DNA from 4 places in the Kerstersia sp. genome. Region 4 is predicted to be linked to each of the others. Evidence: predicted binding sites of a transcription regulator. Region 4 holds the regulator's gene; each other region holds the start of a gene.
The links. The regulator sigma-54, encoded in region 4, starts transcription at its own class of promoters, with help from an activator protein. The targets are predictions, from matches to a motif close to TGGCANGNAANCTGCTTT.
Positions count from the first base shown of each region.

Region 1: the regulator sigma-54 is predicted to act here: its motif matches at 1,369-1,386, upstream of ACTJGZ_RS13960 (phenol hydroxylase subunit).
Region 2: the regulator sigma-54 is predicted to act here: its motif matches at 1,133-1,150, upstream of exaC (acetaldehyde dehydrogenase ExaC).
Region 3: the regulator sigma-54 is predicted to act here: its motif matches at 1,499-1,516, upstream of glnA (type I glutamate--ammonia ligase).

Region 1 covers NZ_JBQEKA010000090.1:5,383-9,230, forward strand. Annotated here, with positions in the region: gene ACTJGZ_RS13950 (MmoB/DmpM family protein) at 1-44, opposite strand, end outside; gene ACTJGZ_RS13955 (phenol hydroxylase) at 60-1,058, opposite strand; gene ACTJGZ_RS13960 (phenol hydroxylase subunit) at 1,099-1,332, opposite strand; gene ACTJGZ_RS13965 (sigma 54-interacting transcriptional regulator) at 1,638-3,383, shown strand; gene ACTJGZ_RS13970 (GntR family transcriptional regulator) at 3,387-3,848, shown strand, end outside.
Region 2 covers NZ_JBQEKA010000016.1:14,065-17,912, forward strand. Annotated here, with positions in the region: gene ACTJGZ_RS06080 (sigma-54-dependent Fis family transcriptional regulator) at 1-897, opposite strand, end outside; gene exaC (acetaldehyde dehydrogenase ExaC) at 1,209-2,735, shown strand; gene adhP (alcohol dehydrogenase AdhP) at 2,902-3,848, shown strand, end outside.
Region 3 covers NZ_JBQEKA010000017.1:34,297-38,144, forward strand. Annotated here, with positions in the region: gene glnA (type I glutamate--ammonia ligase) at 33-1,442, opposite strand; gene hemW (radical SAM family heme chaperone HemW) at 1,610-2,830, opposite strand; gene rdgB (RdgB/HAM1 family non-canonical purine NTP pyrophosphatase) at 2,857-3,510, opposite strand; gene rph (ribonuclease PH) at 3,507-3,848, opposite strand, start outside.
Region 4 covers NZ_JBQEKA010000003.1:56,796-60,643, forward strand. Annotated here, with positions in the region: gene ACTJGZ_RS01640 (MFS transporter) at 1-870, opposite strand, end outside; gene rpoN (RNA polymerase factor sigma-54) at 894-2,279, opposite strand; gene ACTJGZ_RS01650 (hypothetical protein) at 2,311-2,919, shown strand; gene ACTJGZ_RS01655 (TetR/AcrR family transcriptional regulator) at 2,986-3,561, opposite strand.

The DNA of each region.
Region 1 (3,848 bases), on a different contig from region 4:
TTGGCCTGGAAAGCGATGAAAACGTTGGAGGTTGTGCTGGTCATGGCGTAGGTCTCGGGTCAGTTCAGGGAGAGGCCGATCTTGGCCATGCGGGCGTTGAGTTCGTCGCTGGCGGCTTGCAGGGCGGCGGCGCCCTGGTCTTCCATGGCCAGCTTGGCGACAGGCGCCAGCACTTCCTGGGCGCGGGCGCCGTGGCGAGCCAGCCATTCCTGCAAGTGGGCTTTGTTTTCGGCGGACTCGGTTGCCATGACTTTCACGACGGCATCGGTCCAGCGGGCCGATTCCTTGTGCCATTCGGGCATGAAGACGGTCAGCATGGCCAGCGGCGTGCCGCCTTGCTGGGACACATAGCCGTCGATGTACTGGCTGTAGATCAGCGGGTAGAGCAGGCCGTCGAGCACAACGTTCTGCAGCACGAACAGCTCGACCGGATCCATGATGATGAAAGAGTCTTCCAGGAAGCGGCGCAGGGGCTGCCAGGCAGGCGCTTCCAGCCAGTCGGCCTTGCCAGCATCCAGCAGCGAGGTTTCCGTGCCCATCAGCAGGCCCAGGCGGGTCAGGTACTGGGCGGCGCCCAGATGATCCATGGCATGCATCAGAACCGGAGCGGAAAAGGCCGTGCCGTAGCTGCGGCTACAGATGCTGCAGTTGTTCATGTTGCCGCCCCAGGACACATGGCGCAGCGGCATCAGGGTGGCCGCGACATTGGCGCGCAGCGCATCGGGCATCATGTCCAGCAGTTCGCGAGATTCCACGAACTGATAGTTGGCATCCATGGCTTCCTGCTGGCGCGCGCGGGCCATGGTCCAGGTAGCGTAGTAGAACTGGCGCGGGTCGCGCAGCGTGTTCCAGTCCGCCATGCGGATGGCGGTGCGGCGCTGGTCGAACAGCTCGTATTCGGGTTCCCAGGTGGCGCGGTAGTGGAAGTTTTCCGTGGGCTGCGTGCTCAGGATGGCTTCCAGGTAGCGCGATGCGGGTTTGTCGCCGGTATAGGCCTGGACACGGTCGAAGGTCTGGCGCAGAGGCTGGATCTCGCGTGCCTGTAAATCAATGTTCATGCTGGTCTCCTATTGTTGTCGGTATGGCTGCATGGTGGGTTCAGTCTTCTTCCTCGTCTTCGCGCGGCGGAAGCATTTCCACATGATTGGCCTCGCAGAAGGCCTGGAAGTCCGGGGGCAACAGAATCAGTTCAACGACCAATTCCTGCCAGCCCACGGAAAATTCAAATTCGATAAATCCGTTATCACGCTGGCCGGTGACCCTGACATAGCGCTTGCTCAGGTCAACGGCGGGCAACGGGATGGACGTGTCGTCTGTCGTCAGGGCACTCATGGCAATTTTTCCTTTTTGGCTGTCTGTTCCTGCTTTCTTGCAATAAGCGTGCCAGCTCCCTGGAATATCGATAAAACGAGGGTAAGCCCCTAAAAAGGGGATCCCGGAAGCGGGTTTTAAAGGGCTGAAAAGAGAATCGTATTCATTTGATCTGCGGCCATTTAGCGCGCATTGCAGCGCATCATGATGAGATGATGAATTCAGCGGCGGGGGATGAATGAATTCCGTATCAGGGAAAACAGCAGGATGCATACGGACCCCAAAAAACGATAATCAGGCGCATAAATATCGATAAAAATAGAGACATGCCCGATTCCAATACCCCAGTTTTCCCGTCCGACAGGGACTTGCGCCGCTTGCTGCGCTTTTCCCGCATGGATGGCCGGATCTGGCTGGCCGGCCAGCGCATGCTGCTCATGCATGTGAATACGCTGCGCGCCATGCGCAAGGAGATCATCCAAAGTTTTGGTTTGGAACAGGCGCGCGCCTTGCTGACCCGGGCCGGTTATTCGGCCGGTGAGCAGGACGGCTTGCTGGCGCGCCAGGTGCGGCCGGACCAGGGCGTGTTCGAGACATTTGCCATAGGCCCGCAGTTGCACATGCTGGAAGGGGCGGTGCAGGTTGAACCGCTGGTGTTTGATTACCAGCCGCATGCCGACCCGGCCAAGCGCCACTTTCATGCCATTTTCAATTGGTCCTACAGCTGGGAGGCCGAAACACATGTGCAGGAATACGGGCCTCAGGAAGATCCGGCCTGTTGGATGCAGCTGGGATATGCCTCGGGCTATTCCACTGCGTTTTTCCAGCAGCCAGTGCTTTTCAAAGAAGTGCGATGTACGGCCTGCGGGCATGCGCATTGCCAGATCGAAGGCCGTTTCCTGCATGAATGGCCAGCGGCGCAGCGCGATGCGGTGAACCACGAACCGGTATCGGTGGAACAGACCGTGACGGCTTTGCGCCAGGAAGTCGAAGCCTTGCGCGGGCAGTTGGATCAGAGCCGCCAGCGCACGCAGCTGGTGGGCCAGTCACCGGCGTTTGAGCGCGCCTTCATGCTGCTGCAGCGGGCCGCGCCCACGCAAGTGACGGTGCTGCTGACCGGCCCTACCGGTGTCGGCAAAGAACAATTCGCCCGCGCCTTGCACGCCATGAGCGACCGCGCCGAACAGCCGTTTGTGGCCATCAACTGCGCGGCATTGCCGGCGGATCTGATTGAAAGCGAGTTGTTCGGCGTGGAAAAGGGGGCATATACCGGCGCGGTGCAGACGCGTCTGGGCCGGTTTGAACGCGCCGATGGTGGCACCCTGTTCCTGGATGAACTGGGCGAATTGCCGCTGGCGGCCCAGGCCAAGCTATTGCGGGTCTTGCAGCAGGGCGAGATAGAAAAACTGGGCGGCACGGAAGTCCGCAAGGTCAATGTGCGCGTGGTGGCTGCCACCAACGTCGATCTGGAAAAGGCTGTGGAAGCGGGCACGTTCCGCCGCGACCTGCTGTACCGGCTGAATATCTACCCGATCCAGATCCCGTCGCTGTGCGAGCGTCTGGATGACATTCCGCTCTTGGCCAGACACATGCTTGAGCAGTACAGCACCTTGCATGGCAAACGCTTGTCCGGTTTCACCGGCCCGGCCATGGCAGCCCTGTGCAATCACGATTGGCCGGGCAATGTCCGCGAGCTGGCCAACCTGATCGAACGCGGGGTGATTCTCACGCCGCCGGAGCAGCCCATTGACGCGGGCACCTTGTTTCCGTCGCTGGAAATGCCTTTGACGGATCATCTGGCCGCCTCGGGCCAGCTGGCTTCTGCCGATGATGAAACCAGCGAAGGGGATGCTCAGACCTTATCCCAGCCCGGCAGCCTGCAAAGCGCCAGCGGTGTGTATTACCTGTTGCAAAAGCAGGGCCTGGGTCTGGAAGATCTGGAAGGGCTGTTATTGCAGGAAGCGCTGGCCCAGGCGGGCGGGAATATGGCGGCAGCCGCGCGCGCCCTGAAAATGACCCGTCCCCAGCTAAGCTACCGCTTGTCCCGCATCCGTTGCAAAGGAGAGGAATAAGGCATGTCGAAGCGATCGTTCCTGTCACATTTGACTGCGGCGCTGGAGTGCGGCGAGGGGGATGATGAACTGCGTACCCTGACCGAACAGACCTATGCGCGGCTGCGGGCCGATATCATCGAAGGGCATTTGCAGCCCGGCAGCAAACTGCGCATAGATCATTTGCGGGGGCAGTATGGCGTCAGCGCGGGCACGCTGCGCGAAGCCCTGACGCGGCTGGTGAGCGATGCCCTGGTTACCGCGGAGGGGCAGCGGGGGTTCACGGTGTCCCCCATCGCGCTGGAGGATCTGGAAGATTTGACGCGTTTGCGCGTGCATATCGAAACCCATGCCCTGCGCCTGGCTATTCGCCATGGCGATAGCGCCTGGCGCCAGGGGCTGGAGGCGAGTTTCGCTGCCTTGTCCGAGTTCGAGCAGCCCCTGACTCTGGCGCGCCGGCGCCAGTGGGAAATCCTCAATGCCCGT
Region 2 (3,848 bases), on a different contig from region 4:
GGCAGGGGCGGCGGGGGCTCGCGCGAGCGGCGCGCCGCTTGCAGGCAGCAGCCTGCGGCTGCGCAGCAGGCTGGCGTAAAACCGTTCGCCATCCGGCGCCAGCAATAAGGCGGGATCCGGCCCGAGTTGTTGCCAGTCGCCCAGCCAGCGTTGCGCCGGCTGATCGAGCAGCTCGCGCCATGAGGCGCGCAGCAAGGTCAGGGCCAGGTCGTTGGCGCCAACGATATGGCCGTCTTCCAGCAGCAGCAGGGCGCGTTCGGTGGATTCCAGCAAAGAGGGCTGGCGCTGGAACACGAGCAGTTCCCGGCCGGCCTGACTTTGCTGCATCATGCGGTTGGTAATCAGGCGCGAGCATAGCGACGCAAGTCCCAGCGCGTAATCATGCAGCTGTGAGGCTTCGCCGGAGATATCCAGCACTCCCATGCGGTCACCGCGCGGCGACCAGACCGGGGCGCCATGGCAACTCAGAATCCGGTTGCAGTGCAAATAGTGTTCCGCGCCGTGCACGCGTACCGGCGCATTTTCCAGCAGCGCGGTGCCGATGGCATTGGTGCCGCGGTATTGTTCGGCCCAGCTGACACCGGGCTGCAGCGCTACGCTTTCCGCTTGTTGCAGGAAATTGGTGTTGCCTGCGGTTTGCAGAATGACACCGGTGGCATCGGCGAGCAGCACGACGCCTGAATGGCCTCCCACCATATTAGAGAGTGTGTCGATTTCCGGCTGCGCGGCTTCCAGCAGACTGGCGTGCTGGGCGATCCTGACATTGAGTTCGCCGCGCACCAGCATGACGGGGTCGGGCTGCATGTCGGATTCACGCGCCATGCAGCGTTGCCAGGAGCGCAGGACTGAAGCCGCCGAAGGTTCGGCTTGCAGTGCGGCGGCGAAATGGAACGTCATCTCTATGGCCTCCCTTAGAACGTGTTTACGATCTATGCGTGGTGCCCGCAAGGCAGCGCAAGCTGGCCTAAATGGCAGTGTCGCTTTTTGCGACAGATGCTGCTGCGAAAGGTGTTGCAGTGTCGCGAATTGCAGCGTCGCAGCCAGGGCGGACGTCGGTACAGCATAAGCAAATTATGCCTTAAACCGGTGTGTGTGCCAGCGCGGAAAACGAGAAGCATTTTTTTCATTGCCTTGGCACGCTAATTGCTTGTGTCTGTGTAAGGGCGGCGCCGCATGGTGCGGTTCCGAACCGTTAAAGGAGAAGAGGCATGAATCTGTCAGATTTGAAGAAGCTGGGGCTGGATGTCGAATTTCCGTTCAAGAAGAAATATGAGAACTACATTGGCGGCAAATGGGTAGCCCCGGTTGCCGGCAATTACTTCGAGGACATTTCGCCCATCACCGGCCAGGCCTTTACCAGTGTGCCGCGCTCCGACGCGCAGGATATCGAACTGGCGTTGGATGCCGCCCATGCTGCGCGCGCGGCATGGGGCAGAACGTCTGCCGCCGAGCGTTCCAATATTCTGCTGCGCATCGCAGACCGGATTGAACAGAACCTGGAACGCCTGGCCGTTGCCGAAACCATAGACAACGGCAAGCCCTTGCGTGAAACCATGGCAGCTGACCTGCCGCTGGCCGTTGACCATTTCCGTTACTTTGCCGGTTGCCTGCGTGCTGAGGAAGGCGCGATCTCCGAGATCGACAGCACAACGGTGGCCTACCATTTCAAGGAACCCATTGGCGTTGTTGGCCAGATCATTCCGTGGAATTTCCCGCTGCTGATGGCTTCCTGGAAGCTGGCGCCCGCGCTGGCTGCCGGTTGCCCGGTCGTCCTGAAACCCGCCGAACAAACGCCGGCCTCCATTCTGGTGCTGATGGAATTGATTGGCGATCTGCTGCCTGCCGGCGTTCTGAATATCGTCAATGGTTATGGCAAGGAAGCCGGGGAAGCGCTGGCCACCAGCAAGCGCATCGCCAAGGTGGCCTTCACCGGTTCCACGCCGGTTGGCCGCCATATCCTGCATGCGGCGGCCGAAAACCTGATTCCGGCGACGGTGGAGCTGGGAGGCAAGTCGCCCAATATCTTCTTTGCCGATGTGCTCGACAAGGACGATGCCTTCCTGGATAAGGCGCTGGAGGGCTTGTCGATGTTTGCCCTGAATCAGGGGGAAATCTGCACTTGCCCGTCACGCATCCTGATCCAGGAGTCCATTTACGAGCGTTTCATTGAAAAGGCCGTGGCCAGGGTGAAGTCCATCAAGACCGGCAACCCGCTGGACCGCCAGACCATGGTGGGCGCGCAGGTATCCAAGGTGCAGATGGACAAGATTCTGTCCTACATCGACATCGGCCGGAATGAGGGCGCGGAATGCCTGATCGGTGGCGCCCGCAATCCGCTCAAGGGCGGCTTGGAAGAGGGCTATTACGTCAGCCCGACCATGCTGCTGGGCAAGAATGACATGCGTATTTTCCAAGAGGAGATTTTCGGTCCGGTTGCCGCAGTCACCACGTTCAAGGACGAGGACGAGGCGATTGCCATTGCCAATGACACGTCCTTCGGCCTGGGCGCCGGGGTCTGGACGCGGGACGGTTCGCAAGCCTATCGGGTGGGGCGTGGCGTGCAGGCCGGCCGGGTCTGGACCAACTGCTATCACCTGTATCCGGCGCACGCTGCGTTTGGCGGGTACAAAGAGTCGGGCATTGGCCGTGAAACTCACAAGGTCGCCCTGTCCAACTACCAGCAGACGAAGTGCCTGCTGGTGAGCTACAGCCCGAACGCATTGGGCTTTTATTGAGCACGAAACGCGCGGGCGGGCGCTGGGATAGTCCCGGCGTGCAGCCTGCGCGTCGCCTGCGGCGCCAGGCGCTGCAGGCACCAGTGGCGGACAGGCAGGAGAGGGCGCACGGCCTTGTCCGGTGTTTGTCCATGATGGTGTTTGCTTTGTTTCAAGGAGCGTATCCATGCAACGCACAATGAAAGCGGCAGTTCTACGTACTTTCGGCCAGCCCCTGCGGATTGAGGAAGTCGAAGTTCCGCGTCCGGGGCCGGGTGACATTCTGGTCAAGATTGAAGCTTGCGGTGTTTGCCATACCGACTTGCACGCGGTGGAAGGGGATTGGCCGGTCAAACCCAACCCGCCTTTCATTCCTGGCCATGAAGGCGTGGGCCATGTCGTGGCGGTTGGCCAGGGAGTGACGCATGTCAAGGAAGGCGACCGCGTCGGGATTCCTTGGCTGTATTCGGCTTGCGGCTATTGCGAGCACTGCCTGGGCGGCTGGGAAACGCTATGCGAGAAGCAGCAGAACGCTGGCTACTCGGTGAATGGCGGCTTTGCTGAATATGCGCTGGCCAATGCGGCTTATGTCGGCCTGTTGCCCAAAAGTGTGAACTTTATCGAAATTGCGCCCATTTTGTGCGCGGGGGTGACGGTTTACAAGGGCCTGAAAATGACTGATACCCAGGCAGGGCAATGGGTGGCCATTTCGGGGATTGGCGGCTTGGGGCATGTGGCCGTGCAATATGCGCGGGCCATGGGCCTGAATGTCGCTGCTGTCGATGTGGATGATGAGAAGCTGGCACTGGCCCGCGAGCTGGGCGCTGAAGTGACCGTCAATGCGCGCAACACCGACCCCGCGGCTTACCTGAAACGCGAAGTGGGCGGTGTGCATGGCGCGCTGGTCACGGCGGTGTCGCCGATCGCATTCCAGCAGGCCATGGGGATGACGCGCCGTGGCGGCACGATTGCCCTGAATGGCCTGCCGCCGGGCGAATTTTCCCTGTCCATTTTTGACATGGTGCTCAATGGCACGACGGTGCGCGGCTCCATTGTCGGGACCCGGCTGGACTTGCAGGAAGCTCTGGATTTTGCCGGCGATGGCAAGGTCAAAGCGACGGTGACTTCCGACAA
Region 3 (3,848 bases), on a different contig from region 4:
GCGGCATGCGAAGCGCATGCCGCCTGCCGTGTTTACAGGCTGTAGTACATATCGAATTCGACCGGATGCGCCACCATGCGCAAACGGTTGACCTCGCCCTGCTTCAAGCCCAGGTAGGCATCAATCATGGCATTGCTGAACACCCCGCCGCGCGTCAGGAATTCGCGGTCGTTATCCAGCGATTCCAGCGCTTGCTCCAGCGAGACGCAAACCGTCGGGATCTTCGCGTCTTCTTCCGGCGGCAGATCGTACAGATTCTTGTCGGCGGGATCGCCGGGGTGAATCTTGTTCTGCACGCCGTCCAGGCCCGCCATCATCAGCGCGGAGAACGCCAGGTACGGATTGGCCAGAGGATCCGGGAAGCGCGCTTCGATGCGGCGGCCCTTCGGGTTGGCGACGTACGGAATACGGATAGAAGCGGAGCGGTTTCGGGCCGAGTAGGCCAGTTTGACCGGCGCTTCGTAGTGCGGCACCAGGCGCTTGTACGAGTTCGTGCCAGGGTTGGTGAAGGCATTCAGCGCACGGGCGTGTTTGATGATGCCGCCGATGTAATACAGCGCGAATTCCGACAGTCCGGCATAGGCATTGCCCGCGAACAGGTTCTGGCCGTCTTTCCAGATCGACTGGTGAACGTGCATGCCGGAGCCGTTGTCACCCATGATGGGCTTGGGCATGAAGGTGGCCGTCTTGCCATAGTTGTGCGCCACGTTGTGGATCACATACTTCATGATTTGCGTCCAGTCGGCGCGTTGCACCAGCGTGCTGAACTGAGTGCCGATTTCCAGCTGGCCGGGGCCTGCGACTTCGTGGTGGTGCACTTCCACCGGCACACCCAGCTCTTCCATCAGCATGCACATTTCGGCGCGCATGTCGTTGAAGGAATCCACCGGGGCCACCGGGAAATAGCCGCCCTTCACGCGCGGACGGTGGCCGTAGTTGCTGCTGGCATCATTGGCGCGGGACCAGGCGCCCTCATCGGAAGCAATCTTGTAGAACGCGCCGGAAGGACCATCATCCCAGGACACGCCGTCGAAGACGAAAAATTCGGGCTCCGGGCCAAAGAAGGCGGTATCGCCCAGGCCGCTGGATTTCAGATAGGCTTCGGCACGGCGGGCCAGCGAACGCGGGTCGCGGTCATAGCCTTTCATATCGGCCGGGTCGATCACATCGCAAGTCAGGATCAGCGTGGTCTGTTGCGTGAACGGATCAAGGTGAGCCGTCGATGCGTCCGGGATCAACACCATGTCGGAGGCTTCAATCCCCTTCCAGCCCGCGATCGACGAACCGTCGAAAGCCTGGCCCGTCTCGAAGGTTTCTTCTTCTACACGATGCGCCGGCACCGAAACGTGTTGTTCCTTGCCCAGCGTATCGGTAAAACGGAAATCGACGAACTTGACGTCGTATTCCGAAATTGTCTTGAGCACATCTTGAGGCGTAGCCATGTTATCTCCAATGAGGTGAGTACCGCGCGCCGCCACGCTGCGCGTTCAGTCCCTATCAAGCAATTAGCGTGCCAGCTTTTTGCGCTGGCCGCACTGATATTCGTGTATCAAAACGCACCATATCAGTGCAAAACCAGCACCAATATGGATCACTGCACCGGATTGGATCACTCCGGCAAAAACATTTCCAGTAAATCGTTCAAAAATTGCCACCCTAACGGGGATGCGCGCAACACCGAGGGGTCCGCATCCAGCAAACCTTTATTCATGGCGCGGCGCAAGGCCGCGTGAATGCTTGCCAATGGCAGGCCCGTCCGCGCACTGAAGCTGGCGCTGGGCACCCCGGCGCGCAGGCGCAAGGCATTGAGCATGAACTCGAATGGCAGATCAGCGGGCGACAGCACCTCGCTGCTGGCAATATGCGAGCCATCTCCCGCCAAAGCGCGCTGCATCCATTGCTCCGGGCTGCGGGTGCGCGCTTCTCTCAGGATACGGTCGTGAAAAGAGACTTTCGCGTGCGCGCCCGGCCCTATGCCCAGGTAATCGCCAAACTCCCAGTAATTGGTATTGTGCTGACAGCGCTGCCCTGCTTTCGCATAGGCCGAGACCTCATATTGCTCATAGCCGGCTTGCGCCACACGCTGTTGCAACATTTCCTGAATGGCCGCCGCCGCATCGTCATCCGGCAAAGGCGGCGGATACTTGGCGAAAACCGTATTGGGTTCCAGCGTCAGGTGATACAGCGACAAGTGCCCGGTGCCAAATGACAGCGCCGTATCGATGTCGCGCCTGGCACCGTCCTCATCCTGCCCTGGCAGCGCAAACATCAAGTCCAGATTGACGCGCGGCACCGCATCCATCGCCAGCGCAATGGCCGTGCGCGCCTGTTTGCCGTCGTGAATGCGCCCGAGGGCGCTCAGACAGGCATCATCAAAGCTCTGCACTCCCAGTGACAGCCGGTTCACCCCGCTGCGCGCATAGGCATTGAAGCGGCCCGCCTCTACCGTGCCGGGGTTCGCTTCCATCGTGATCTCGGCGTCCGGCAACAGCTTCAGGTAGGCGCGTATCATGCCCAGCATTTCATCGACGGCGCCCGCCGACAGCAAGCTGGGCGTGCCCCCGCCTATGAATACGGAAATGACTTGGCGGCCCCAGACCTGCGGCAGCGTCTGTTCAAGGTCGCTGCGCAGCGCGGCCAGATATTCCGCTTCCGGCACGACCGCCGGCGCATGATGCGAGTTGAAATCACAGTACGGGCATTTGCGCACGCACCAGGGAACATGGATATACAGCGCCAGCGGCGGCAAGGCCTGCAGCACTGTGGCCTGCGCCTGCCGCAGCTCTCGCCGCGACAGGCCCGCAGGCATAATGGGTATAACAGTAGCCATGAAGATGAATGCTTGCCGTCAGCGGCTCAGGCAGCGGCCAGCTTGGCCGCCAGGGCCTGCCAGGCCAGCGCGCGATGGCTGATGCTGTTCTTGAGTTCTGGCGCCATTTCAGCGGCCGTCTGTTGTTGCTGCGGCAGGAAAAAATGAGGATCGTAGCCGAATCCGTGCTCACCCCGCGGCGTATCGACCACTTCCCCGTACCAGACGCCATCGGCGATCAGCGGATGCGGGTCTTCCGCATGACGCACCAGCGCCAATACCGCAACGTAAAAGGCGCGCCGGTCCGGTTGCTCCGCCAGGGCCTGCACCAGGCAGGCGTTATTGGCCGCATCGTTTTTTTCGCCGCCCTGCAGTTGGGCGTAACGCGCGGAAAACACGCCAGGCGCGCCATCCAAAGCCGGCACGCACAGACCGGAATCATCCGCCAGCGCGGGCAAGCCCGTTAGTTTGCTGGCGTGGCGGGCTTTGGCCAGCGCATTTTCAATAAAGGTGCAATGCGGCTCCGGCGCTTCCGGCACATCCAGCTCCCCTTGGGGAATCAGCGTAATGCCATAAGCATCGAACAAACGGCGGAACTCCCGGATTTTTCCGGGATTGCCCGACGCCAGAACCAAGCGGCTCAGGCCGCCGGGGCCTGGCGCGCCATGACGAATGTCTGCAGCGGTATCACGGGTGCTCATACGGCGCTCCTGGACTGGCGCTGGATCTCAAACAACTGGCCGATGCCGAGCTCGGCCAGATCCAGCAATTCATTGAATTCTCGGCGGTTAAAGGCTTCGCGCTCGGCGGTGCCCTGCACTTCTACCAGGCAACCCTGCCCAGTCATCACCACATTGACGTCGGCGTCGCAGCCTGAATCTTCCGGGTAGTCCAGATCCAGCAAGGCCCGGCCTTCCACCCGGCCCACCGATACGGCAGCCACTTGGCTCGTCACGGCCATGCGCTCGATCTTGCCTTCGCGCAACAGCCAGTCCACCGCATCGGCAGCCGCAATCCAGGCGCCGGTAATGCTGGCGCA
Region 4 (3,848 bases):
GCTGGCGCCCATCAAAATGACCGAAGGCACAGCCACCCACACGCGGCCGTGCCGGTCCATGACCTTGCCCGCATGATAGAAAACCGCCATATCCAGGGCCGCCACCAGGCCGTAAATCACGGAAATGGCGACGGAATCCAGGCCCAGCTGCTCCGCCCACAAGGGCAGCACGACCTGGCGTGTAGCGCGCAGCACGCTGATCAGCAGCACGCCAATACCCAGGGTCAGGAACACACTGGCATGCGAACGCGCAATGGACGCCAGCGACACCTTGCCCCCGCCTACCGTCGCCAAGGGCGCGGGCAGTTCCAGCTCCGGCACTTTGTAGGCCAGCACGCCGGCGCCCAGCATGGCGATCAATGCCAATAGATAGGCCCCAGGCAAATCCATCAGCGCAATCAGGCCTGCCCCGGCAAACGGCCCCACGAACGCGCCTATGCGGGCGGTTCCGCCCAGCACGGACATGGCGCGGGCGCGCATTGCCAGCGGCACCGCCTGCACCAGATAGCTCTGCCTGGCCAGCTGAAACACCGAGGCCGCCGCGCCGACCAGCAACGTGGCCACGGCCAGCATCCAGACCGTATGCGCCACCATGGCAATCAACATGGCCACGGCGCTCAGCAGCGATGCCCCGACCATGGCGCGCCGCTCGCCATAACGATTGACCAGCAGTGCCGCGGGAATATTGCTCACCAGCGAGCCCAGGCCGATCAAGGCAGCCACCAGCCCTGCCACGGCATAGGACGCCCCCAGCCCGCGCACGCTCAATGCGATCACCGGCGTCACGGCTCCAATGCCAACACCGAACAAGACGGACGGCCCGTAGGCCGCCACTGCAATCTTGCGCAAACTGAAAGAAGAATCGTCCATGTGCCAGCTATTACCCTCGGGCGTTAACAATCATCCATACGCAACAAGGCCATGGCTTTACGCTGCGAGGCCGTCGGCACCCGCATCCCTTCCCGGTATTTTGCCACTGTCCGGCGCGCCAGCTCCACACCCCGCTCGGCCAGCTTGTTCATCAGCTGGCTGTCGGACAGGGGCTTGCGCGGGTCTTCCTGTTCCAGCATCTCGCGCATCATCGCCTGGATGGAAGCGGCTGACGCCGACTCGCCGTCGGCCGCAGGCACGGCAGTACTGAAGAAGCGCTTGAGTTCCAGCGTGCCATGCGGCGTGGCCATATACTTGCCCGCCGTCGCCCGTGACACCGTGGACTCATGCAGGCCCAGGGCTTCCGCAATTTCGCGCAGCACCATGGGCCGCAAAGCCACCATGCCCGAATCAAAAAAGGCCTGCTGGCGCGCCACGATTTCGGCAGCGACCCGCAACAGGGTTTCGAAACGCTGCGCCACCTGACGAATCAGCCAGCGGGCCTGCTGCACATGGGCCTGCAAACCTTCATAGCTGCCCCGCGGCTCCTGGCCCAGGGCCTGCACATAGGCATCATTTACGCTCAAGCGCGGCATCAGCTCGCCATTGAGCCGGGCGCGCCAGGTTTTGCCGCTACGGTATGCAATCACATCCGGCACGGCGTAATCCGCCACCGGCACTGTCCACGCCCGGCCTGGATACGGATCCAGCCGCCGGATCAAGGCATGCGCCAAACGCACCTCGGCCGGTGAACACTTAAGTTCTTCGCACAGATAGGCCAAGCGGCCAGCCGCCAGAGCCTCCAGGTGCCTGTCGCACAAGCGGCGCGCCACGGCCACAATGGCAGGGTCACGCGCTTCGGGCCAGATCGCCGGGTCCGGCCTGCGCAATTGCAGCAGCAGGCACTCCTTCATGTTCCGCGCCGCAATCCCTGCCGGCTCCATGTTCTGCAGCAAGGCCAAGGCCGCATCCAGCTCGCCCTGCTCCACCTCCAGCGATACCGGCAGATACGCCAGGATGTCTTCAAAACTGGCGGCCAGGTAGCCGTTGTCATCCAGCTCGTCGATCAGAACTGTTATCAGCGCCACATCACGGCGGCTGGCACGGGTACAGGTGATCTGGGCCAGCAGATGCTCGCGCAACGAAGGCGTGGCTGCCGCTTCGGGAAAAAAATCATCATCCCCATCGTGCCGCGTGCCCGAAGCGCCGGAAAAGAGCTCGTCCGGCGCCTCGCCTTCGCTGGCGGGTTCCGGCGCTTCCAATTCCAGCACTGGGTTTTCATTCAGTACCTGCGCGATTTCCTGCTGCAAATCCAGCGACGACAGTTGCAAGAGGCGCAAGGCCTGTTGCAACTGTGGCGTCAGCACCAACTGCTGACTTTGGCGAATTTCCAGCGCGGGTCGTATCATGGGAACCATATTTTGCACCATAAGACCCGCCATGACTGCATCCAGCCAATATGATCTACAAGTGTTGAATAATTATCTGCGCGCCAAAGCACAGCCTGCGCTACTGCGCGATGGAGGAATAATCGTTGTTGCCGCCCTGGCCTGGCTATGGGTTTGCTGGCAAGGCCTGTCATACGGCCTGGCCCAGCGTTATGAGTTTCTTGCCAAGTTCAGCGCCAATGCTCAGGATATGGCTTTGCGCAGCGGCCCCTATGTCTGGTGGACGCTGGCAGCATTGTTGAGCCTGGGAGTCTTGTCCCTGCTGCGCGCCTGGGCGCGTGAGAAAATCAACCGTCATTGGGAAAAAATTGTACCGCCAGGCGAATTGGCGCCCTTATGCCGCGACCTGTCCAGCGATGGCCGCGCAGTCCTGGACTGGGTTTGGCAAGACAGGGATATGCCACTGGCATTGGGCGACCTGAAACGCACCGTCGCGGAATTGGCCAGCGGCAGAATTGAAAAATTCCATATTGCCCGGGAACAGAGCGCTACCTTGGCCGCCGCAATGAAACCGGCAGTCGAACCGGCGGCCGCCACGCCCGCCAATCTGAGTTCGCCATTCAAACCGCAGCGGCAGGAACCGCGTCTGCAAACAGAATGACAACCCGCCGGCATTTTCCGCATTACCCGGGCGCATTGCCCGGATAATGCGGGAACCGGCACAGGATCAGGCCGCGCTCGCGACTGAAACTGGCTGGCGCGCGCGAATCAGTGCGAATGCGCAGCGGTGCGCCACATCGGCAGCCGCAGGCTCGCGATGAATCGCCATTGCCGCCATTGCGCCTTCATAACAAAGCGTCAATTCGTTTGCCAGCGCCTCGGCATCATCCGTCAGGCTGACAACCAATTCCGTAAACATCTGCTGCAACCAGCTGCGGTACTCACGCGCCACCGCCAGCACAGGCGCGCAGCCTTCATTTTCCGCCACGGCCAGCAGAAAGGCACAGCCCCGGTATTCCGTGCGCGCGCCCATTTCCTGCAGAATGCGGTAGGGCAACACGGCTTTTTCTGCCGGATCCTGCTGCTCGTTTTCCAGCACATGCTCACGCAGATATTGCGTAATCCTTTCGTACCGATCCCTCAGATACGCAACCACCAATGCTTCCTTGGTCGCGAAATGCCGGTACAACGTCGCCTTGGCAATACCTGCCTCGGCAATGATGCGATCCACGCCCACGGCCCGAATGCCCTCGGCATAAAACAAACTGCCCGCGACTTCAATAATGTGTGCGCGCATATCCATATCAGATCCCCTACGGCCAACTTCGAAATGACTACGGTCATCTCTCAGGCCAGACAACAAAGTCCAACGCGAATGGCAAACATTGAACATACCCTGCCTAACAGAGTACGGCTGTCACTACCGTTCACAGGTTCAATGCTATCAAATAATAATTCGCCTGGTTTTAACACCAATGCATTAGATCGCATCATGCCGCATAGCAAAAGAAATTCCAACCCCTACGAAAGGCGAAGCTCCCGGGGATTTTTCATAGAATTTCAGAAAATTCACGAACCTAGACGGACAAC